DNA from 2 places in the Geodermatophilus sp. URMC 62 genome. Region 2 is predicted to be linked to the other one. Evidence: predicted binding sites of a transcription regulator. Region 2 holds the regulator's gene; the other holds the start of a gene.

Region 1 (11,498 bases), 5.0 Mb from region 2:
CCTCGCGGTGCACGGGGAGGACGACGTCAGCACCCGCGCGTACCGGCACGGCGACGACCTGCGCAAGGTGCACTGGCGGGCCACCGCCCGGACCGGCGAGCTCATGGTGCGGATGGAGGAGCGGCCGTGGCGCGCCCAGGCGGCGCTGCTGCTGGACACCCGCGCCCGCGCCCACCTGCTCAGCCGGGCCGCCGTGCCCGGCGCGGCCGCCGGGACCGCCGTCCCGGGGCCGCCCGGCGACCCGGCGCCGCCGCCGGACAGCCTCGAGTGGCTGGTGGAGGCCGCGGCGAGCATCGGCACGCACCTGGCCCGCCGCGGCGCGGAGCTGCGGGTGGTCACCGACGCCGGGGAGCTGGACCCGACCGACGGGCACGGCGGCCACGGCCGCGGCGGCCTGGGTCCCGGCGAGCTGCTCGACCGGCTGGCCGGGCTGGCGCCCTCCCGCGGCACGCGCCTGGGCCCGGCGGTGGAGCTGCTCGGCCGGGTGGCCGGTGACGGCCCGGTGGTGGCGCTGCTCGGTGCCGTCGGCCCCGAGGACCTCGCCGAGCTGGTCGCGACCCGCTCGGGCCCGGCCTCCGACGTCGCCGTCCTGCTCGACGTGGGCAGCTGGGCCGAGGCCGGCCGCGGCCGGCGGGCGCTGTCGGCGTCCGCGCGCGGGACGCTCTCCGGCCAGCTGGAGCGGTCGGCGTCGCTGCTGCGCGGCGCCGGCTGGCAGGTCGTCGTCGCCTCCGCCGACCGCACGGTGGAGGCCGTGTGGACCGAGCTGGCGCACACCCGCGGGTCGGGGACGCGCAGCGCGCAGGGGGTGCCGGCGTGACGACGCTCGCTCCGCCGCCGGTCCGCACCGGCGCGCCCGCACCGGCCGCCGTCGCGCCGGCCGTCGCGCCGCCGCCCGGCCCGCGACCGCCGGACACGCTGCGCCGCGAGGGCGGCACCGCGCTGGCCGCCGCGGTGGCGACCGCCCTGGGCGCCTGCTCGCTGCTGCCGGTCTTCGTCCGCCCCGCCTGGGTGCTGCCAGCGCTGTCGGCCGTCGCCGTCGTCGCCGCCGGGGGGCTCGTGCTGCGCGCGGCGGGGACGGCGCTGTGGGACTGGGCCTCCGGGGGCCGCGCGGTGCCGTCCCGGGTCGCCGCCGCCGCGGTCCCCCTCGTCCCGCTCGGCCAGCTGGCGCTGCTGACCTGCCTGATGACCGCGCAGTTCGCCCCCGGCCGGGCCCTCGGCGGCTGGCTGCCCACGCCCGCCTCCCTCGACGCCCTCGGCACGGTGCTGCTCGACGGCTCCGCCGAGATCCGCGAGCAGTCGACGCCGGCCCTGCCGCTCACCGGGCTGCTCGCGCTCACCGTGCTGCTCGTGGGCCTGGTCGCGGTGACCGTCGACCTGGTCGCCGTCGGCGGCCGGCAGCCGGCGCTGGCCGGGCTGGGCCTGCTGGTCCTGTTCTGCGTGCCGGTCAGCACGGTGACCGGCAGCGTGGGGCTGCCCGCGCTGGCCGCCCCGGCGGCCGGGCTGGCGCTGCTGCTGTGGACCGACCAGTCCCGGCGGCTGGCCGCCCGCTCCGGGGGGACCGGGACGCGCCGCGGCGCGGGGACGCTCGCCGCCACCGGCACCGCCGCGCTGGCGCTCGTGGCCGCGGTCGTGCTCGGCAGCCTCGTCCCGACGCTGCCCGAGGGCCGGCTGGCCGCCGGCTTCGGCCCGGGTGGGGGCGGCGGGTCCACCGGCACCGCGCTCGACCCGGCCGCGGCGCTGCAGGGCCAGCTGACGCTGCCCGAGCCGATCGACCTGCTGCGCGTGGACAGCTCGGTCCTGGAGCCGGGCTACCTGCGGGTGGTGACGCTCGACGTCTACGACGCCGAGGACGGCTGGACGGTCGGCAACCTCGACGGCGAGGCGTCGGTGGCCCAGCGCGAGGACCTCGCACCGCTGCCGGGCCACCGCGAGGGACGGGTGGTGGAGGCGACGATCACCGCCGTCGGCCACGACGACCGGTTCCTGCCGGTGCTCGCCTCCCCCCTGTCGGTGGCCATCGACGACCCCGGGGCGTGGCGGTTCGACCCGGCCACCGGCACGGTCTTCGGCCGCGACGTCACCACCGCCGGCCGCAGCTACCGCGTCACCGCCGTCGAGCCACAGCCCACCGAGGAGGAGCTGCGCGCGTCGGCACCGCTGCCGGCGGGCGACCCGGTGCTCGAGCGCGACACCGCCCTGCCGGTCCTGGACCCGAGCGTCACCGACCTGGTGGCCACGCTCACCGCCGGGGCGGCCACGCCGTACGACGCGGTGCGCGCCATCCACGACTCGTTCTCCCGGGAGAACGGCTTCGTCTACAGCCTCTCCACCGCGCCGGGCACCGGCGGCGACGACCTCGCCGACTTCCTGCGCCTCAAGCAGGGCTACTGCGAGCAGTACGCCGGCGCGATGGCCGCGATGGTCCGCGCCGCCGGGATCCCCGCCCGGGTCGCCCTGGGCTACACGCCCGGCCGCGTGCAGCCCGGCGGCGGGCGGCTGGTGACCAGCGACGACGCGCACGCCTGGGTGGAGGTCTGGTTCGACGACCTGGGCTGGGTCCCGTTCGACCCGACACCGATCGACACCGAGCGGGCCGTCGAGCTGCCCTGGGCGCCGCGGCCGGCCGACCAGGAGGTCCTCGAGCGCCCGACCGACGTGCCGACCGCACCGACCCCGGCGCCGATCGTCCCCGTCCCGCAGGTCGACCGGGCGCCCGACGCCGCGCCGCAGGGCCGGGCCGCCGCCCGGGACACCTCGGCGGCCCGCCCGGTGCTGGTGGCCGCCGGCGTCCTGCTCGGGCTGGGCGCGCTGCTGGCCGCCCCCGCCGCCGCCCGCGCGCTGCAGCGGCGGCGCCGGCTGGCCGACGGGGACCCGGCCGCGCTGTGGGACGAGCTGGCCGCCACCGCCCGCGACCTCGGCCTGCCCTGGGACCCGGCGCACACCCCGCGGCAGCAGGCCGCGTCGCTGGGCCGCACGCTCGGGTCGCCCGGGGGCAGCGGCGCGCACCGGGCCGGTGGCCAGGGCGCCGGCGACGCGGTCGAGCGGCTGGCCCGCGCCGAGGAGGCGGCCAGCTACGGCCGCCCGGGCGCGGCCGGCGACCCGGCGCTTCCCGCGGCGCTGGGCACCGCCCGGCGGGGGCTGGCGGCGGCGGTGCCGCTGCGGGTCCGGCTGCGGGCCCTGCTGTGGCCGGCCTCGCTGGGCGACGCCGTCTCCGCCGCGGTCACCTCCCGGCTCCCGCGCCGCCGCCGGCCCGCCTGACCCGGAGGAGGACCCCGTCGCCCGCGGCGGCGTCCGGCCGTCCCGGGGGCAGGGAGGAGACCGGTGCGTCCGGCGAGCGCACCCTCGCCGCCCGCGCGCGGCCGGCGGGGACCCCGGGAACGCCGACGGCCGCCGTCCCGGAGGGGACGGCGGCCGTCGGCGCTGGAGGTGGGGCTGCGGGTCCGAGGCGGGCTACTGGTCGTAGCGGCGGCGGAAGCGCTCCTCGAGGCGGTTCTTCAGCGGCTGACGACGGGGCCGGCCCCCGCGGCCGCGCGCCGTGCTCCCGCCGCGCTGGCCGGCCGGGCCGGTCTCGACGGCGCCGGTGGCGGAGCGGTAGTTGAGGACGCCGAGGGCGGCACCGCCGAACATCACCAGGAAGCCGAGCACCCCCAGCGGGACGGACGGGGCGACAGCGCCTCCGACGAGGACGGCCAGACCCACCAGCACCAGCAGCGCACCGAGTTGCAGCTTCCGCCGGGCCTTGAGCCTGCGGTCACCCGTGCGGACGGAGGAGGCGAACTTGGGATCGTCGTCGACGAGGGCGCGCTCGATCTGCTCCAGCAGTCGCTGCTCGTGCTCGGAGAGCGGCACCGAGACCTCCATGTGGGCGGAGCCGGACACCCCCGGGTGTCTACCCGGGGGTGACACCGAGGATACGAGCCGATTGCGGGGTGCGAAAGGCGAGTGCGTGGCGACCCGCCGGGAGACCGCTGCCGGGTCCTCACGATCACTCCCGGGGGTGGCCGTCGCGCACCCGCCGGTCGCCGTCGCGGCGCAGCAGCGTGGCCGGGCGGACGGCGCCGGCACCGAACCGGCGGGCCGCCCGGTCGGCGGCGATCTCGGCGTCGCGGCGGCCGTGCTGGCGGGCGCCGAGCTCGAGCTGGCGGGGCGCCGACCCGGCCGGCACCAGCCGCTCGGCCCGCACCCCGACCAGCCGGATCCGGGCGCGGTCCAGGCCGAGGGCGTCGAAGAGGGCGCGAGCGGTCTCGTACAGCTCCTGCCCGACGTCGGTGGGGACGCCGAGGGTGCGGCTGCGGGTGATCGTCGTGAAGTCGGCGAACCGGACCTTGACGCTCACCGTCCGGGCCAGCCAGCCGCCCGCGCGCAGCCGGCCCGCCGTCCGCTCGGCCAGCCGCAGCAGCTCCTGGTGGACGACGGCGGGGTCGTCGACGTCCGTGCCGAAGGTCTCCTCGTGGCCGGCCGACCGCTCCGGCTCGTCGGGGACCACCCGGCGCGGGTCGCGGCCCCACGCCAGCTCGTGCAGGTGGCTGCCCGCGGCCTGCCCCACCGCCCGCTGCAGGGTGCGCGCGGGCACGTGCGCGAGGTCGCCCACCGTCCGCAGCCCCAGCCGCAGCAGCACCTCCTCGGTCTTCGCGCCGACGCCCCACAGCGCGCCGACCGGCAGCGGGTGCAGGAAGTCGATGACCTCGGCCGGGCGGACGACGAGCAGCCCGTCGGGCTTGGCGCGGGTGGAGGCGAGCTTGGCCACGAACTTGGTGCCGGCCACGCCGACCGAGCAGGTGATGCCCTGCTCGTCGTAGACCCGGGCGCGCAGGTACTCGCCGATCTCCGCGGCGTCACCGAGCCGGCGGCCGGCCCCGGAGACGTCGAGGAACGCCTCGTCCAGGCTCAGCGGCTCCACCAGCGGGGTGATCGAGCGGAACAGCGCCATGACCGACCGGGAGACCTCGGCGTAGAGCGCCACGTCGCCGGGCAGCACGGTGGCGGTGGGGCACAGCCGCAGCGCCCGGGCGGTGGGCATGGCGGCGTGCACCCCGTACGCCCGCGCCTCGTAGGTCGCCGAGGTGACCACCCCGCGGTTGCCGGCCCCGCCCACGATCACCGGCGTGCCGGCCAGCTCGGGGTGCCGGCGCACCTCGACGCTGGCGAAGAAGGCGTCCATGTCGACGTGCAGCACGGTGCACCCCTCCGCCCGCCCCCGCGACGGCGCCACGGACACCCCTCCCCTCGAACACCTGTTCGCACCGACGCGAGGAGGGTAGCGGCCCGTCCGGGCGGGGTGCGCCCTCGTCCGGAGTGTCGTCGCGTGTCGGGAAACGGCTGGTCGGGCCATGTGTGGCGAGGCGCGGAACGGGTTAGGTGGGACGCGACCGACCGCCGGCCGGCGGACGGTCCCGACCCGGATCCCGGAGGAGCCCGATGGCGCTCGACGACGACGACATGACCAGCACGGAGGGCCCGGCCGACAGCGGTGCCGGCGAGGGCACGCCAGGCCAGCACGACGGCGGTGCCGACGGCGGTGCCGACGGCGGCGCGGGCCACGACGGCGGCGCGGACGGTGGCGCCGACGGCGGCGCCGGTCACGGCCCGGCCGACGGTGGTGCGGACGGTGGCGCCGACGGCGGTGCCGACGGCGGTGCGGACGGCGGCGCGGACGGCGGCGCGGACGGCGGCGCCGGTCACGGCCCGGCCGACGGCGGTGCGGCCGGTGGCGGTTCGGACGGCGGCGCCGACGGCGGTGCCGACGGTGGCGCGGACGGTTCGGCCTGAGCCAGGACCCGACAGGCACGGGGCCGGGCGGAGGCGACCTCCGCCCGGCCCTGCGCCGGTGCACGCACCTCGACCCGGAGGTCTTCGCCGAGCGGCACTGGTCCCGCCGCCCCCTGCTCGCCCGCGCCGAGGACACCGGTGAGTCCTTCGCCGACCTGCTGACCCTGGCCGACGTCGACGAGCTGCTGTCCCGTCGCGGCCTGCGCACCCCGTTCCTCCGCATCGCCAAGGACGGCGCCGTCGTCGACCCGAAGCGGTTCACCACCTCCGGGGGCGCCGGTGCCGAGGTCGCCGACCAGGTCTCCTCCGACGCCGTGCTGCGGCTGTTCGCCGACGGCAGCACCGTCGTCCTGCAGGGCCTGCACCGGCTCTGGCCGCCGCTGATCGAGTTCGCCGACTCCCTCGCCGCCGACCTGGGGCACCCGACGCAGGTCAACGCCTACGTCACCCCGCCGTCCTCGCGCGGGTTCAGCCCGCACTACGACGTCCACGACGTGTTCGTGCTGCAGGTGGCCGGCGAGAAGCACTGGCGCATCCACGAGCCGGTGCTGCCCGACCCGCTGCGCACCCAGCCGTGGAACGACCGCGCGGCCGACGTCGCCGCCGCCGCGGAACGCGAGCCGGTGATCGACGCCGTCCTGCGCCCCGGCGACGCCCTCTACCTGCCCCGCGGCTACCTGCACTCGGCGGTGGCGCTCGGGCAGACCAGCGCGCACCTGACCATCGGGGTGCACCCGGTCACCCGCTGGGCGGCCGCGGAGTCGGCGCTGGATCTGGTGCGGGCGCTGGCCGCCGACGACCGCGAGCTGCGCCGCTCGCTGCCGGTGGGCCTGGACCTCGCCGACCCGGCGACCGTGCGCGAGGACGTCACCACGGTCCTCGCCGCGCTGCGGGACTGGCTGGACCGGATCGACCCCGACGAGGTGGCCGACCGGCTGCGGGCGCGCACGTGGGACCAGGTGCGCCCCGAGCCGGTCGCGCCGCTGGCCCAGGCGACCGCGGCCGCGGCCCTCACGCCCGACACCGTGCTGCGGCTGCGCCGCCGGCTGCGCTGCAGCCTGCGCCCCGCCTCCGACGGCCGGGCCGGGGACGACCGGGTCGTCCTGCTCGGTGGGCGGCGCCGGCACCAGTTCCCCGCCGCCACCCGGCCCGCGCTGGCCGAACTGCTGGCCGCCGGGGAGCTCAAGGTCGCCGACCTGCCCGGGCTCGACGCCGACGACCGGCTCGTCCTCGCCCGGCGGCTGGTCACCGAGTCGATCGCGGTGGTGGCCGACGCCGCCCTCCCCGGCGGGGCCGACGCCGCCCGGACCGGCGGGGCCGTCGACGGCGTCCCCGCCACCGCCCCGGAGCCGGGCCCGCACGGTCCCGGTGCCCCCGCGCCGGACGCCGGCGGGGACGATGGGGAGCGTGCCGACGCCCTCGGGACCGGGTCGTGAGCCCGCAGCCCAGCTCCGGGTGAGCGCCCCGACGGCCGCCGCTCCCTCCCCCCGCGGCCGGATCGACCCGACCCGCTGCTCGGTGACCGCCGAGGCGCGGGGCGACTCCCCCGCGGGCACGGCCGGGCCGGCGCAGCGCTGGCTGCTCATCGAGCAGCCGGGGCCGTGGGGGCGCGACGCGCTGACCCAGTCCCGGTTCGACCGGGGGGTGGCCGCCGGCCTGACCGCCCGCGCCCGGGCCGAGGGCGTGCGGGTGCTGCTGGTCCGCCGCCCCGGCGACCGCCTGGCCGACTCCGGCCGCCGCTGGGCCTACGTCGACGCCCGGCCGGGCTCCGAGGGGCTGTGGTGGTCGGTGCGCGACGGCGACGCCGACCTGCTCGACGCCCCGTGGGACGGGTCGGTGGGCGAGCGGACGCAGCGCCCCACCTACCTGGTGTGCACGCACGGCCAGCACGACGCCTGCTGCGCGCTGCGCGGCCGGCCGCTGGCCCGCGCGCTGCCCGCCCCCGGCCCGGCCGACGTGTGGGAGTGCAGCCACCTCGGCGGCTGCCGGTTCGCGGGCAACGTGCTCGTGCTGCCGCACGGGTTCGCCTACGGGCAGGTGTCCGGCGACGGTGCCGACCTCGTCGCCGCCCACGCGCGCGGCCAGGTGGCGCTGCCGTGGCTGCGCGGCCGGTCGGGGCTGCCCATGCCGGCGCAGGCGGCGCAGGCGGCCGCGCGCGCGGAGCTCGGGCTGCTCGGGGTCGACGACCTGCCCCTGCGCTCCTCCCGCAAGCTGCCCGGGTCCGCCGCCGAGGAGGCCGCCGGTGTCGAGCGCTTCGAGGTGGTGCTGGCCGGCCCGGACGGCGACGTCGTCGTCCGCGTGGAGAGCCGGCCCTCCGAGGAGGCGGCGCAGCTGACCTGCCGGGCGCTGCACCCGGCGCACTCCCGGACCTGGACGGCCCTGTCGGTGTCGCCGGCCGGCTAGTGCAGGCCGGGCCCGCGGGCGAGCAGCAGGGGGATCGCCAGCTCGGCGTCGGTGAGCGAGCCGTGGTAGCCGACCAGCCGGCTGGGGCCGGGCTCGGTGGTGCCGGCGGTCATCGCCCACGGGCCGCGGGCCAGCGCGACGACGTCGCCGATGCGGGCGGCCAGCCCGCCGTCGACGGGGCCGAAGACGCCGCTGGCCACCGCCTCCTCGCGGCTGGTGACCCAGGCGCGGTCACCGAGGACGCCGCGCCAGGCGTCGAGGACGTCGCCGGCCGCGCCGGGGACGGCGTGCACGTAGCGGGCGCGGGGCTCGCCGGCCAGCAGGGCGACGCCGTCGAGGAGCACGGGCTCCTCGTCGAGGTCGACGCGGGTGTGCGGGGGGACGTCGAGCATGCCGTGGTCGGCGGTCACCAGCAGGGCGGCGTCGTCGGGCAGGCCGGCGACCACCTGCTCCACCAGCCGGTCGACCAGCGCGAGCTGCAGCCGCCAGCTCTGGGAGTCCAGCCCGCGGACGTGCCCGGTCAGGTCGAGCTCGGGCGTGTAGCCGTAGACCAGGCCGGCCGGCGCCGCGGCCAGGGACTGCAGGACCACCGCGGCCAGGTCGCCGGCGCCGACTGTGCCCGAGTAGCCGGCGCCGCGGTAGGCCGCCGTGCTCAGGCCCGAGCCGCGGTAGGCGTAGGGCGCGACGGCGGTGACCGGGACGCCGGCCGCGGCGAGCTGCTCGAAGACCGTCGGCCGGGCCTGCCACACCGCGGGGTCGGGGTCGTCGGCCCACTGCACGTGGTTGAGGGTGCGGTCCTCGCCGGGGACGGCGGTGACGAAACCCAGGACGCCGTGCCCGCCCGGGGGGACGCCGGTGCCCAGGGTGGTGAGGCTGACCGGGGTGGTGCTCGGGCAGGGGGCGGCCAGGTCGCCGGCGGGGGTGGCCAGGCCGGCGAGCACCGGGGCGAGCGCGGCGTGCGCGCGCAGCAGGTGCGCGCCGAGCCCGTCGACGAGCAGGACCGCGACCCGGCGGGCGCCGGCCAGGGCCGCGGTGAGACCGAGCGGGTCGGGCGGCAGGTCGCCGCGGTCGACGGGGACGCCGAGGGCCGCGGCCACGCCGGGCAGGACGTCGGCGAGGGTGGCCGCGCCGTAGGCGGGGCGGGTGAGGCCGGGTGGCAGCGGACGGACCCCGTCCTCCCCACCCTTCACGAGCTCAGGGCGGCCCCCGGGACGAGGCCGACTCGGACTCGACATCAGGGGCGGGTCGCCAGCACATGCAGGCCCGTGGCGACGTCGCGGTAGGGCGAGGTGCCGGCCAGCGCGAGCTCGAGGCGGCGGACGGCCTCGGGGTCGGCGCCGGAGGCGGCGTCGAGCAGGTCGGTGACGACGGCGACCCCGCGCCAGGGGCCCGGCTGCAGGCCGGCGTCGGTGACGAGGGCGAGCAGGTCGTCGGGGCCGAAGCGGCGGCGGGCCGGGCGGGTGCGGCCGGGGGCGGGGTCGCGGTCCTCGAGCAGCGCGAGGGCCTCCTTGGGGTGCCCGCCGAGGGCGCGGGCGAGGACGGCGCCGGCACGGTTGGCGGTGGCGATGCTCACCTGGCCGCCGGGGCGCAGCGCGCGGGTGATCTCGCGGAGGGTGGCCGAGGGGTCGTCGACGACCTCGAGCACCGAGTGGCAGAGGGCGAGGTCGTACCCGTCGTCCCCCGCGTGGTCGTCGAGGGGCAGCTCGTGCAGCAGGTCGCCGTCGCCCTGCAGGCCGCGGACGCGGTCGCCGACACCGGCGGTCTGTGCGCGCCGCCGGAGGGTGGCCAGGGCGTCGGCGCTGGGGTCGACCACGGTGACCTGGTGGCCGAGGCGGGCGAGCGGGACGGCGAAGACACCGCTGCCGCCGCCGACGTCGAGCACCCGCAGCGTGCCGCCGGCGCCGACGAGCGGGTCGAGCGCGGCCCACACCGCGGCGGTCCGGACGGGCAGCTGCTCGCCGGTGGACGGGGCGGGGGCGCTCACCCCGCCGACCCTACTGGCGGGTGGGCGGACCCACCGGGCGCACGCCGGGCCCTGCCGAGGGGCCGATCAGGCCGGGACGCGGTCGGCGGCCTCGCGCAGGTCCTCGACGACGATCTTGCGCATCCGCAGCATCGCCTGGGTGGCGCGCTGGGCCCGGCCGGGGTCGGGGTCGCCGACCAGGGTGAACAGCTCGACGGGGATCACCTGCCAGGAGACGCCGAAGCGGTCCTTGAGCCAGCCGCACTGGCTCTCCTCGCCGCCGTCGGTCAGCCGTGACCAGTAGTGGTCGACCTCGTCCTGGTCGGCGCACATGATCTGGAAGGAGATCGCCTCGGTGAAGGTGAACTCCGGGCCGCCGTTGAGGCCGACGTAGTCGTGCCCGTCGAGGGTGAAGCTCACGGTCATGGCGGTGCCCTCGGGCATCGGCATGTCGGGGCCGTAGCGGGTGACCTGGGTGATCGAGGAGTTCGGGAAGACCGACGTGTAGTGCTCCGCGGCCTCCTCGGCGCGGCCGTCGAACCACAGGCACGGGATCTGCTTCGGCATGGCTGGTGCTCCTCCTCCGGGGCCGGCGTGGTGCCGGCGTCGAGGAGTAGACCGCGCGGCGCGGCCGGAGTCATCGGCCTCCGGGACGCCGTCCGGCGGTCGCCCGCGCCCGGGCGGGCCGATCACGGCGCGGCAGCGGCGGCACCCCGACGGCGACCGGCGTGTCGCCCCCCGCGGCCCCGTGAGCGCCGAGACGGCGGGGGCAGCGGGGCCGGCACGTCAGTGGCCGGAGCTGCCGGGGCTGGAGTGCCACAGCTTGCGGGGCGCGGCGGCCGCGGCGCGGCGGGCGGCGGTCGCGGCGTCGTCCCCGGCCGGCTTGACGTCGGCGTAGGGCGACATCCGGAAGCCGGTGGGGTGCACGAGCACCGGCCGGACCACCACCGGCCGGGCACCGTGCGAGGCCGCCGCCCCGGCGATGGCCTGCTCGGTGTACTCCCCCGGCGCGGCCATGTGCTCGGCCACCGCGGCCGGGCCGCCGGTCTCCCACGCCTCGTGCAGCGCCGGCAGCTCCCACGCCCCGGTCGCCCGGATCGACACCCCGCGCGGACCGGTGCGCCGCAGCACCCCGCGGATCACCAGCAGCCAGGAGTGGAACACCGTCCCGGCGTAGGGGCCTTGCACGTCCTCGAAGAAGGTCGAGTCGGTGCAGCCGGTGCCGTCGTCGAGGGTCACGAACACCACCCGGCGCCCCGACCGGATCGGCGGCGTCTGCGTGGCCACCTTGACCCCGGCGACCAGCACCTCGGCGCCGCTGCGGCTGCCGAGCAGCTCGCCGGCCGGCACCGCGCCCAATGCT
Region 2 (11,498 bases):
CTCACGGGTGCCTCCCTGGGTCGTGGTCGTCGTCTCGCCCGTACCCGGCTCCCCGCGGGATGCACCTGACCCGTTCCGGTGTTGTACCGGCCGTATGACGACTGCAGAGACGACAACCCAGGTGACCGTGGACGGCGTGCGTGTCACGCTGGACCCGATGACGACCGCACAGAACCGCGCCGTGCTCGCGGACGCACAGGACCGGGCCGAGCGCGCTGAGGCAGCCCGTCCCGCCCCGGCCGGCCAGTGGGACGACGACGACACGACCGGCTCCTACGACCTCGAGGCCCGTGGCGCGCTGCGCCGGGTGGCGGGGCTGTCCACCGAGCTCGCCGACATCAGCGAGGTCGAGTACCGGCAGCTGCGCCTCGAGCGGGTCGTCCTCGTCGGCGTCTGGACCGAGGGCACCCAGGCCGACGCCGACCGGTCGCTGGCCGAGCTCGCCGCGCTGGCCGAGACCGCCGGCTCGGAGGTCCTGGAGGCCGTGAGCCAGCGGCGCGACAAGCCCGACGCCGGCACCTACGTCGGCTCGGGCAAGGCCGCTGAGATCCGCGACATCGTCGCCGCCAGCGGCGCCGACACGGTGATCTGCGACGGGGAGCTCACCCCGGGCCAGCTGGGCGCACTGGAGAAGATCCTCAAGGTCAAGGTGGTCGACCGGACCGCGCTGATCCTCGACATCTTCGCCCAGCACGCCACCAGCCGGGAGGGCAAGGCCCAGGTCGAGCTGGCGCAGATGCAGTACATGCTGCCGCGCCTGCGCGGCTGGGGTGAGTCGCTGTCCCGGCAGGCCGGCGGCCGCGTCGCCGGCGGTGGCGGCATCGGTACCCGCGGTCCCGGTGAGACCAAGATCGAGACCGACCGCCGGCGGATCCGGTCGCGGGTGAGCAGGCTGCGTCGCGAGATCGCCGGCATGGCGACTGCGCGCGCGACCCAGCGCTCGGGCCGCGACCGCCACGCCGTGCCGAGCGTGGCCATCGCCGGGTACACCAACGCGGGCAAGTCCAGCCTGCTCAACCGGCTGACCGGCGCCGGCGTGCTGGTGGAGAACGCGCTGTTCGCCACCCTCGACCCGACGGTGCGGCGTGCACAGTCGCCCGAGGGCCGCGAGTACACGCTCACCGACACCGTCGGCTTCGTGCGGCACCTGCCGCACCAGCTCGTCGACGCCTTCCGGTCGACGCTCGAGGAGGTGGCCGGTGCCGACCTGCTGCTGCACGTCGTCGACGGCTCCGACCCCGACCCGCTCGGCCAGATCGACGCGGTGCACGTGGTGCTGCAGGAGATCGACGCCGCGGCGGTGCCCGAGCTGATCGTCGTCAACAAGGTCGACGCCATGACCGAGGACGACGTGCTGACCCTGCGCCGCGCCCTGCCGGGCGCGGTCTGGGTCTCGGCGCGCACCGGCGAGGGCATCGAGCGGCTGCGCGAGATCGTCGCGACCCGGCTGCCGCACCCGGACGTCGAGGTCGAGGTGCTCGTGCCCTACGACCGCGGTGACCTGGTCGCCCGCGTCCACCGCGACGGCGAGGTGCTCAGCGAGCAGCACGAGGCGTCGGGCACCCGGCTCTCCGCGCGGGTGGACGGCGGCCTCGCCGCCGCCCTCGAGCGGTTCGCCGTGCCCGTCGGCTGACCGGTCCTCCCCGCACCCCGCCGCCCGGGTGCCCGGCTCCGCGCCAGGCCCCGGGCGGCTCGCCGTCTGCCCCACCGTCCGCCTCGCCCTCGGGCGGCCGAGGTCACGGACGGGTCACGGGCCGGTACCGTGACCGGATGACCAGCGGCGTGGTGCGGCGCCGGGACGGCGCACCGGCCGGGGACGGGCCCGGCGAGCCCGCCGCCCTGCCCGGTCGCGTGGTGACCCCCGGCCGCCCGCCGTGGTGGCTGCTGCTCGGTGCCTTCCTCGTCGCGTCCGCCGTCACCGTGGACCTGCTCAGCCGCGGCTACCTCGAGTGGGTCGACCTGCGGGTCTCCGAGGCGGTCAGCGGCTGGGACCTGCGCGACTCCCCGGCCTACTGGCCGGTCTGGGCGGTCACCCAGATCGGCGGGCGCGGCACCATCCTCGCGGTGCTGGCCGTCCTGGTCGGCTGGCTGTGCGTGCGGCAGCGGACGCTGCTCCCGCTGGTGCGGGTCCTCACCGCGCTGGCGCTGCTCACCGTCGTCGTCTACGCGTTCAAGTTCGGCACCGGGCGCACCGCCCCGGCCTACCCGGGGTCGTTCTTCCACCGCGACGGGGCCTCCTATCCCTCCGGGCACGTGGCCAACGCCGTGCTCATGTGGGGGGTGGCCCGCTGGCAGGCGGTCGAGTACCGGCTGGGTCCGCGGGTGCAGCGCACGCTGTGGTGGCTCAGCGTGCTCGGGCCGGTGGCCACCGGTGTGGCCATGGTGTCGCTGGACTTCCACTGGGTGACCGACGCGGTGGTCGGCGCGGCCGTCGGCCTCCTGCTGCTGGGCGTGGTTCACGCACTGGACGCAGCCGTGCTGTCACGCTGGCCTCGTGCGCGAGCCGGCCGTCCGTCCGCGCGGTCCTGACAGGCGTCGCGGGCCCGTTTCCGGCCGTCGCAGGGCCCGCCGCGGGGCGGCCGCCCCCGTCTGCCTGGCCCTGACACTGGCGCTGACGCTGGCCGGCGCGCCGTCCGCAGGCGCCCAGGAGCCGGCCGCGGCGTCCGTCCGCTGCCAGGTCACCGATCCGCGGCTGGCCGAGCTGTCGGGCCTCGTCGACGTCGGTGACCGGGTGGTGGTGATGGCCGACGGCGGCGACCAGGTGGCGGTGTACGCGCTGGACGGCACCTGCCAGGTCGTCGACGTCGTGACCGCCCCGCTGGACCCCTACGACCCCGAGGACCTCGCGGTCGGCCCGGACGGCACGGTGTGGCTGGCCGACACCGGGGACAACAACGGCACCCGGGCCACCGTCGCGCTCATCGCTCTGCGTCCCGACGGCGCCACCGCGCTGTACCGGCTGACCTATCCCGACGGCGCGCACGACGCCGAGGCACTGCTGCTGGCCCCGGACGGCACCCCGTACGTGGTGACCAAGGAGGTCCTGGGCGCCAGCCACGTCTACCGGCCGGCCGCTCCGCTGGTGGACGGCGGCACCGTCGGGCTGGCCGACGTCGGCACGGTGTCCTTCACGCTGACCGGCACGCCCGGCGGCCCGGTCGGGCGTGCGGGCCAGCTGCTGGTCACCGGTGGCGCGGTCGCGCGTGACGGCAGCCGGATCGCGCTGCGGACCTACACCGACGCCTACGTCTGGCCGCTGGCCGGCTCCGACGTGCCGGGCGCGCTGGCCGGCGAGCCCGTGCGCGTCGCGCTGCCCGCGGAGCCACAGGGGGAAGCGGTCACCTTCACCGCCGACGGCGGCGCGCTGCTCGTCGCCGGGGAGGGCGTGCCCGGCGACGTCACGCTGGTCCCGGTGCCGGCTGCCACCGCGGCGTCGACGCCGGCTGCGCCGTCGGCCCCGGCCGATCCGTCGCTGGCGGGACTGCTCTCCGGCGACGGTGGCGGCCCCTCGCCGGTCACGGCCGGGCTGGTGGCCGCTGCCGTCGCAGCCGTCCTCGTCTGGATCGGCGGGCGGCTGCGCCGGCGGCGCGACCCGGCCGGCCCACCCGTCGGTCGGTGACCGGCCGACCCGCCCCCACGGGGCGGGTCGCTCAGCGAGCGGTGCGGCGTCAGACCCGGCGCAGCACCGTGACGACACGGCCGAGGATGGTCGCCTCGTCGCCCGGGATCGGCTCGTACGCCGGGTTGTGCGGCAGCAGCCAGACGTGCCCGTCGCGGCGCTTGTAGGTCTTCACCGTGGCCTCGCCCTCGAGCATCGCGGCCACGATCTCACCGTTCTCCGCGGTGGGCTGCTGGCGCACGACGACCCAGTCGCCGTCGCAGATGGCCGCGTCGACCATCGAGTCACCGGCGACGCGCAGCATGAACAGCGTGCCCTCGCCGACCAGCTCGCGGGGGAGGGGGAAGACGTCCTCGACCGCCTGCTCGGCGAGCACCGGGCCACCGGCGGCGATCCGGCCGACCAGGGGCACGTAGGTGGGCGCGCCGGTGTCGGCCGCGGGTGCGCCGGTGGGGGCAGTGGCGGGAGCGGCGGTCTCGCCCGGCGTCTCACCGGGCAGCCGGACGTCGAGCGCGCGGGGGCGGTTGGGGTCGCGCCGCAGCCAGCCCTTCTTCTGCAGCACCGAGAGCTGGTGGGCGACCGACGACGCGGAGGACAGGCCGACGGCCTCGCCGATCTCGCGCACCGAGGGCGGGTAGCCGCGGCGCTCGATCGAGTCGCGGATGACCTCGAGGACCCGGCGCTGCCGCTGCGTCAGGCCGTCGCCGGCCTCCGTGCGGTCGGGGAAGGTGCGGACCGCGCCGGTCCCCTCCCCACCCGCGCCGCTACCCGCGCGGCGGGACGTCCCGCCGGTGCGTGTGCGCTGGCCGGTCCCGCTCGTGCCCGCCACGTCTCCTCCTCGCCGGCCGTGCTGCCACGGCCCTCGTGTCCTGCTCCCGCCCGGCCGCGGTTCGTCGTTCAGGACCGCCGGCTGGACGGGACCGCCTCGGCGCCCGGAGGCGACGGCGGACGGGTGCTGGTCGGACGGTAGCGCCTCGGCGCCGGTACTTCAAACGTGTGTTCGAAACCCGCCAGGAGGTATCGGGGTCGACCCCGTCGGCGGGTTGCGCTAGGAATCGCACAGGCGTTCGATCGAACACGCGTTCGACCAGGTGGCACCGACGAGGAGGAGTGGGTCATGGGCACCGTGCGGCAGGACGTGCTGGAGTTCGACGCGACGGTCCGGGTCCCGTGGCGGCCGTCGCTCCGGCCGGGGGCCGGTGTCGGTGGCGGTGGCGGTGTCGGTGGCGGTGTCGGTGTCGGTGTCGGTGTCGGAGGTGTGGCGGCTGCCGGCCGCCCGGCCCGGCCGGCGGCGCCCGGAGCCCTGCCGGGCTCCGGCCCGCGGGTCGGCGGGCACCTGCGCCCCGTCCCCGACCACCAGGCCGCCGCGGCCGTGCGCACCGCCGGGCCGGCCACCGAGCGGCCCGGCGCCCGGCGCGACCCGGCCCGTCCGAGCGGGCGGCCGCTGCGCTCCGGTGCCACCGGTGGCCCCGTCCGCGGTGGCTGCGCGCCGGCCGCCGTGCGGCTGACCCGGCGGGGGCGGCGCCTCGTCACCGTGCTCGCCCTCGGCGGAGCGGTCGGTCTGGGCGCCTGGCTCGCGCCGCTGGTGGGCGGTGCCGACGGCGGACTGCGGCTCGCGGGGGAGAGCAGCGTCGTCGTCGAGCCGGGCGACACGGTGTGGTCGATCGCGGGGGAGGTCGCCGCGGACGGGGAGGACGTGCGCGTCGTGGTCGACGCCATCGAGGAGCTCAACGACCTCCGGGGCTCGTCCGTCGTGCCCGGCCAGGTCCTCCAGCTGCCGTGAGCGCGCGGTGCGGGGCGTCCGGGTCCGCCCTCGAGCTCCGGCAGACATGGACGAGAGGGCGGCGGCGAGTTCGTCAACCCTCCGCGCGAGGTCGCTCACCGGCCGGAGCAGTACCGGCACCTACGGTCGAGGACGTGTCAGCAGCCGTGAACAGCCGGGCCGCAGTCGTCTTCCGCTCGCCGCAGGACGTCGAGGTGTGCGTGGACGGCGCCTGGGCTCCCGGCGCCATGCTGGGCTGGCGGCACGACGAGCGCGGCGGCTGCCAGGCACAGGTGCGGTGGCGCGACGGGGGCGAGCCGACCTGGGTCGACCTCGCCGGTGTGCGCCTGCCCGAGCGGCACCTGTCCCTCGCGCACACCGCGTCGCCGTCCGAGCCACCGAGCGCCGAGGTCGGCGACCGCGACCGGCAGGACGGTGCGCCCCGTCCCGACGCGACCGTCGTGATGGCCGCGGTGCAGCCGGCACGCCGCACGTTCCGTGCCGGCCGCCGGCACGGCGCCGACGGCACCGCCGAGCAGCCCGCCGACGGGTCCGCCGCAGCGGGCCGGCACCGGGCGCCCGCCGACGGGTCCGCCGGTGCGGGCCGGCACCGGGCGCTCACGGCCGAGATGCCGGCGGTCGCCGTCGGCGCCCCCGCCGTTCCGGACGGCCCCGGCGCCTCCGCGGCGTCCTCCGGGGCGTCCTCCGCGGAGGTCGGGGAGCCGGACCTGCTGACCCGCCCGATCCGCCTCGACGACCTGGCGTCACACCCGCGCGGCGGGCGTCCCGCCGTCCGCCGCCCGGTCTGAGCGCTCCGTCCCGGCGTCCCCGCCGGACGCGGTGGGTCCGGGCCCCGGTGCTGGGCCGGGGCCTCCGCGGGCAGCTCCACCGTCGACGAACCCGCCGTCCGGCAGTGCCCGTGCGCGCGTCCCCCACGCCTGTTCCACCCTCTCCCGCACGCCGACACGCGCGGGCCCTCGGCGTGTCGTGTGGCGGGTGGGGAGCGTGCTCGCGCCTGGTCACCGGTGGGTTGCGAGCACATCGCGGCGGAAGAGACATGCTCGCGTTCGGCTTGCAGATGTAGTGGAGCCCGGCCTAGGGTCCCCCTACATCTAGTAGTTGCTTCGACGGTGGTCCTCCACAGGTCATCCTCAGGACTTCCCCGGGGCATCCACCGGATGTCCCCAGAGGGGTCCACAGACGCGACCCCGAGGGGCGATCAGCGGCCGCCGGCGCGGCCGCCCGGGACCGGTCACCGGTTGCGGGTGACGGGCCGGTCGCGGAGGGAGGTGAACCGCAGTGCGCTGCCCGTTCTGCCACAACCCCGACAGCCGGGTGATCGACTCGCGCGAGGCCGACGAGGGGGCCACCACCCGCCGTCGCCGGTCGTGCCCGGCCTGCGGTCGCCGCTTCACCACGGTGGAGGAGGCGGTCCTCGCCGTCGTCAAGCGCAGCGGCGTCAGCGAGCCGTTCAACCGGGCCAAGGTCGTCGCCGGCGTCCGCCGGGCCTGCCAGGGCCGGCCGGTCGACGAGGACCAGTTGCAGCAGCTGGCCCAGCAGGTGGAGGACGCCATCCGCGCCAGCGGGGCGGCCGAGGTCCCCAGCCACGAGGTCGGGCTGGCCATCCTGCGGCCGCTGCGGGAGCTCGACGAGGTGGCCTACCTCCGCTTCGCCAGCGTCTACCGCGCCTTCACCTCGCTCGAGGACTTCGAGAAGGCCATCACCGAGCTGCGGGCCCGCCACCTCGCCGGCGGCACCCCGCCGCTGCCGGGCATGCAGCTGGACCCACCGCCGCGCCGCCGCGGCGGCGGGCGCAGCCAGCCCGCGGCCGACCGGACCGCCACCTGACCGCACCCCGTCCCGACCGCCGGCAGCACCGCCGGACACCCGAGCACGCCAGGAACGTCAGCACCACCCGCTAGAACGAGTGCGGCTCTTCCCCAGCCGCCGACCACTCCACGAGGGAGAGCTCTGTGACCGAGACCGAGGACCGCTTGTCAGGCCGCACGCGTCGCGCCCCCGCCAAGGCGCCGACCCGGGGGAAGGGCCTGAAGGTCAAGCGGGTCTACACCACCGCCGGGGTGCACCCCTACGACGAGGTCACCTGGGAGCGGCGCGACGTCGTCATGACCAACTGGCGGGACGGCTCGGTCAACTTCGAGCAGCGCGGCGTGGAGTTCCCCGCCGAGTGGAGCATCAACGCCACCAACATCGTCACCACGAAGTACTTCCGCGGCGCCGTGGGCACCCCGCAGCGGGAGAGCAGCCTGCGCCAGCTCATCGACCGGGTGGTGCTCACCTACGGCGCGGCCGGCCGCGAGCACGGCTACTTCGCCAGCGAGGGCGACGCGGAGGTCTTCGAGCACGAGCTGACCTGGATGCTGCTGCACCAGGTGTTCAGCTTCAACAGCCCCGTGTGGTTCAACGTCGGCACCAGCGCCCCGCAGCAGGTCAGCGCCTGCTTCATCCTCGCCGTCGACGACACGATGGACTCGATCCTCAACTGGTACCGCGAGGAGGGGCTGATCTTCAAGGGCGGCTCCGGCGCCGGTCTGAACCTCTCCCGCATCCGCTCGTCGAAGGAGCTGCTGTCCTCCGGCGGCACCGCCTCGGGCCCGGTCAGCTTCATGCGCGGGGCCGACGCCTCCGCCGGGACGATCAAGTCCGGTGGCGCCACCCGCCGCGCGGCCAAGATGGTGGTCCTCGACATCGACCACCCCGACGTCGAGGAGTTCATCGAGACCAAGGCGCGCGAGGAGGACAAGATCCGCGCGCTGCGCGACGCCGGGTACGACATGGACCTCGGCGGCAAGGACATCACCAGCGTCCAGTACCAGAACGCCAACAACTCCGTCCGCGTCTCCGACGAGTTCATGCGCGCGGTGGAGGACGGCACCGGCTTCGGCCTGCGCTCGCGCCTCGACGGCTCGGTCATCGAGACCGTCGACGCCAAGGGCCTCTTCCGCAAGGTCACGAAGGCCGCGTGGGAGTGCGCCGACCCCGGCATCCAGTACGACGACACGATCAACGACTGGCACACCAACCCCGAGACGGGGCGGATCAACGCGTCCAACCCCTGCTCGGAGTACATGAGCCTGGACAACAGCTCGTGCAACCTGGCGTCGCTGAACCTGATGAAGTTCCTCAACGACGACGGGACCTTCGACGCCAAGACCTTCGTCAAGGCCGTCGAGCTGGTCATCACGGCGATGGACATCTCGATCTGCTTCGCCGACTTCCCGACCGAGCCGATCGGGGAGACCACCCGCGCCTACCGGCAGTTGGGCATCGGCTACGCCAACCTCGGCGCGCTGCTGATGGCCACCGGGCACGCCTACGACTCGCGGGGCGGCCAGACGCTGGCCGCGGCGATCACCTCGCTGATGACCGGCACCGCCTACCGCCGCTCGGCCGAGCTCGCCGGCATCGTCGGCGCCTACGACGGCTACGCCCGCAACGCCGACGCCCACGCCCGGGTGATGCGCAAGCACGCCGCGGCCAACGACGCCATCCGCCCGGTCGGCGCCGACGACGCCGACGTGCTGCGGGTCGCCACCGCCCAGTGGCAGGACTGCCTGGAGCTCGGCGCCGACAACGGCTGGCGCAACGCGCAGGCCTCGGTGCTGGCGCCCACCGGCACCATCGGCTTCATGATGGACTGCGACACGACCGGCATCGAGCCGGACTTCTCGCTGGTCAAGTACAAGAAGCTGGTCGGCGGCGGGTCCATGCAGATCGTCAACCAGACGGTCCCGCGGGCGCTGAAGAGCCTGGGCTACCAGGACGAGCAGGTCGAGGCGATCGTCGAGTACATCTCCGAGCACGGCCACGTCGTCGACGCGCCGAGCCTGCGCCCGGAGCACTACGAGGTCTTCGACTGCGCCATGGGCGAGCGGGCCATCTCCCCGATGGGCCACGTCCGCATGATGGCCGCGGTGCAGCCGTTCATCTCCGGCGCCATCAGCAAGACGGTCAACATGCCGGAGACGGCGACCGTCGAGGACGTCGAGAACATCTACTTCCAGGGCTGGAAGCTCGGCCTCAAGGCACTGGCGATCTACCGCGACAACTGCAAGGTCGGCCAGCCGCTGTCCGACGCCAAGGCGAAGAAGAAGACCGACGAGGTCCAGGTGGAGGCCGCTCCGGTCGCCACGACGTCGCACCCGGTCCGCCGCCGGCTGCCCAAGAAGCGGCAGAGCATGACGACGTCCTTCAGCGTCGCCGGCGCCGAGGGCTACATGACCGCCGGGATGTACGAGGACGGCAGCCTCGGTGAGGTGTTCCTCAAGCTCGGCAAGCAGGGCTCGACCCTGGCCGGTGTCATGGACGCCTTCTCGATCGGCATCTCGATCGCACTGCAGCACGGTGTGCCGCTGGAGACCTACATCCAGAAGTTCACCAACATGCGCTTCGAGCCGGCCGGCATGACCGACGACCCGGACATCCGGATCGCCCAGTCGGTGATGGACTACATCTTCCGTCGCCTGGCGCTGGACCACCTGCCGGTCGACACCCGCGCCACCCTCGGCATCTTCAGCGCCGAGGAGCGCGCCGCTCAGGTGGCGGGGAGCTACGGCTCGGCCTCCACCGCGGACGTCGTCGAGGAGGAGGAGGTCGACGTCGAGGCGCTGCGCGGCTCGGTGCCCACCGAGGCGCCCCCCAAGCCGGAGCCGGCGGCCGACAAGCCGGTCACGGAGGCGCACTCCTCGGCCGAGCTGTTCGAGCTGGTGACCGGCACCGCCACCGACGCGCCGCTGTGCATGACCTGCGGCACGAAGATGCGCCCGGCCGGCAGCTGCTACGTCTGCGAGGGCTGCGGCTCCACCAGCGGCTGCAGCTGATGGCGAGGCTCGCCGGGATGTCAGCGCGATCCTCGCCTGATGTCCCGGCGGGATCGCCGAAATGTCACAGCGGCTCGCGGTGACATTGTGTATCAAGGTCGCGAAACCAGCGATCTTGGAATACCAGACCCCGGCCGCCCCGGCCCTCCTCGGAGGGCCGGGGCGGCTGCGCGTGGAGCCCCACGAGAGAGGACAGGCGCGTGACCCAGCCCCCGTCACCGCCGCGGCGACCCCGCCCGGTCGCCGGCACCGCCTACGCGCGGCATGCCCGCACCGGCGGCCGGGTCGCCGGCACCGCCTACGCCCCGCCGCCCCCGGCCGAGGCCGGTGACGGCAACTCCGTGGAATGGCTACGGCGGTAGCGAGCTCCACCCGGATCCATTCGCACCGGCGCCGCGGTCGAGCTGACGGAGCTCCGGCGCCGGGCTGCGTCGACCGAGTGATCGCCGAGCCCTCGAACGCCGCCGAGGCGCTGGGGCGCTTGGGCCCGCGGTGCGAATCGGGATCACGGGGACGTGTGGTCGATGCGAGCCCAGACGGTCTTGCGGTGCCCGTCGGTGGTCCAGCCGTGTGCGTCGCACAGCCGGGAGACCAGGTGCAGTCCGAGGCCGCCGTTCGCCGGATCGCGGCCGATGGCGGGACTGGGCGGCCGGTCCGCCGCGGCGTCGCTGACCTCGAGCAGCCACGAGGTGTCGTTGCTGGTCACGGTGACTTCGACCGGGCCGCGGCCGTGCCGCACCGCGTTGGAGGCCAGCTCCTCGTAGGCCAGCAGCAGGCGCTCGACCGCGCCCTCGTCGGCGCCGGGCGGGCGGGCGCCGTCGTGCAGGGCGGCGGCCAGCCCGCGCCGGCAGGCGGTCAGCTCGGCTGGGCCGGCCGGTACCCAGCGCGCGATCACGTGAGCGCTCCCCGGTTCCGGCCGCGGCCGTTGCCCCCACGCCGACGGGCTCACGCCGGTGGCTTCGGTACTCACCGGCGGAGGTCGCATCGGGCGCGTGACCGGGCGGCGTGCTGCTCAGCGGACGGTGCCATGACCTGCCTCGATCCCTCGGGGATCGTCATGGACCGCTGGATGTGCCTCGCGACAGCCCACAGGGATGACGTCACCGGCAGGGTGCGAGCGCGGGCCGGGACGGGAACCGGCGGACGACTGCCTCGCCCACCGTGGCCGGCCACAACGGTCAACGCCAACCCGCTGATGGAACAGGACCGGCCCTGGGTCGGCCAGGTACCCCGGTCGGAAGCTGCGCACACTCGACCGCACGGTCAGGGGTGATCG

What was found. The regulator LexA, encoded in region 2, represses DNA repair genes until DNA is damaged. The targets are predictions, from matches to a motif close to TCGAACANNTGTTCGA.
Region 1: the regulator LexA is predicted to act here: its motif matches at 5,227-5,242, upstream of dinB (DNA polymerase IV).

What each region holds. Positions count from the first base shown of each region.
Region 1 is NZ_JBRFHY010000001.1:5,381,114-5,392,611, forward strand. Features, by position in the region: gene ACU616_RS25800 (DUF58 domain-containing protein) at 1-817, shown strand, start outside; gene ACU616_RS25805 (transglutaminaseTgpA domain-containing protein) at 814-3,258, shown strand; gene ACU616_RS25810 (DUF3040 domain-containing protein) at 3,451-3,879, opposite strand; gene dinB (DNA polymerase IV) at 3,986-5,176, opposite strand; gene ACU616_RS25820 (BatC protein) at 5,419-5,769, shown strand; gene ACU616_RS25825 (cupin domain-containing protein) at 6,084-7,205, shown strand; gene ACU616_RS25830 (sucrase ferredoxin) at 7,225-8,172, shown strand; gene ACU616_RS25835 (alkaline phosphatase family protein) at 8,169-9,362, opposite strand; gene ACU616_RS25840 (class I SAM-dependent methyltransferase) at 9,407-10,156, opposite strand; gene ACU616_RS25845 (VOC family protein) at 10,223-10,702, opposite strand; gene ACU616_RS25850 (DNA polymerase III subunit alpha) at 10,922-11,498, opposite strand, start outside.
Region 2 is NZ_JBRFHY010000001.1:332,877-344,374, reverse strand. Features, by position in the region: gene ACU616_RS01600 (hypothetical protein) at 1-5, opposite strand, end outside; gene hflX (GTPase HflX) at 158-1,633, shown strand; gene ACU616_RS01590 (phosphatase PAP2 family protein) at 1,771-2,529, shown strand; gene ACU616_RS01585 (hypothetical protein) at 2,495-3,619, shown strand; gene lexA (transcriptional repressor LexA) at 3,669-4,448, opposite strand; gene ACU616_RS01575 (LysM peptidoglycan-binding domain-containing protein) at 4,737-5,402, shown strand; gene ACU616_RS01570 (hypothetical protein) at 5,537-6,190, shown strand; gene nrdR (transcriptional regulator NrdR) at 6,681-7,229, shown strand; gene ACU616_RS01560 (vitamin B12-dependent ribonucleotide reductase) at 7,355-10,222, shown strand; gene ACU616_RS01555 (hypothetical protein) at 10,423-10,584, shown strand; gene ACU616_RS01550 (ATP-binding protein) at 10,728-11,117, opposite strand.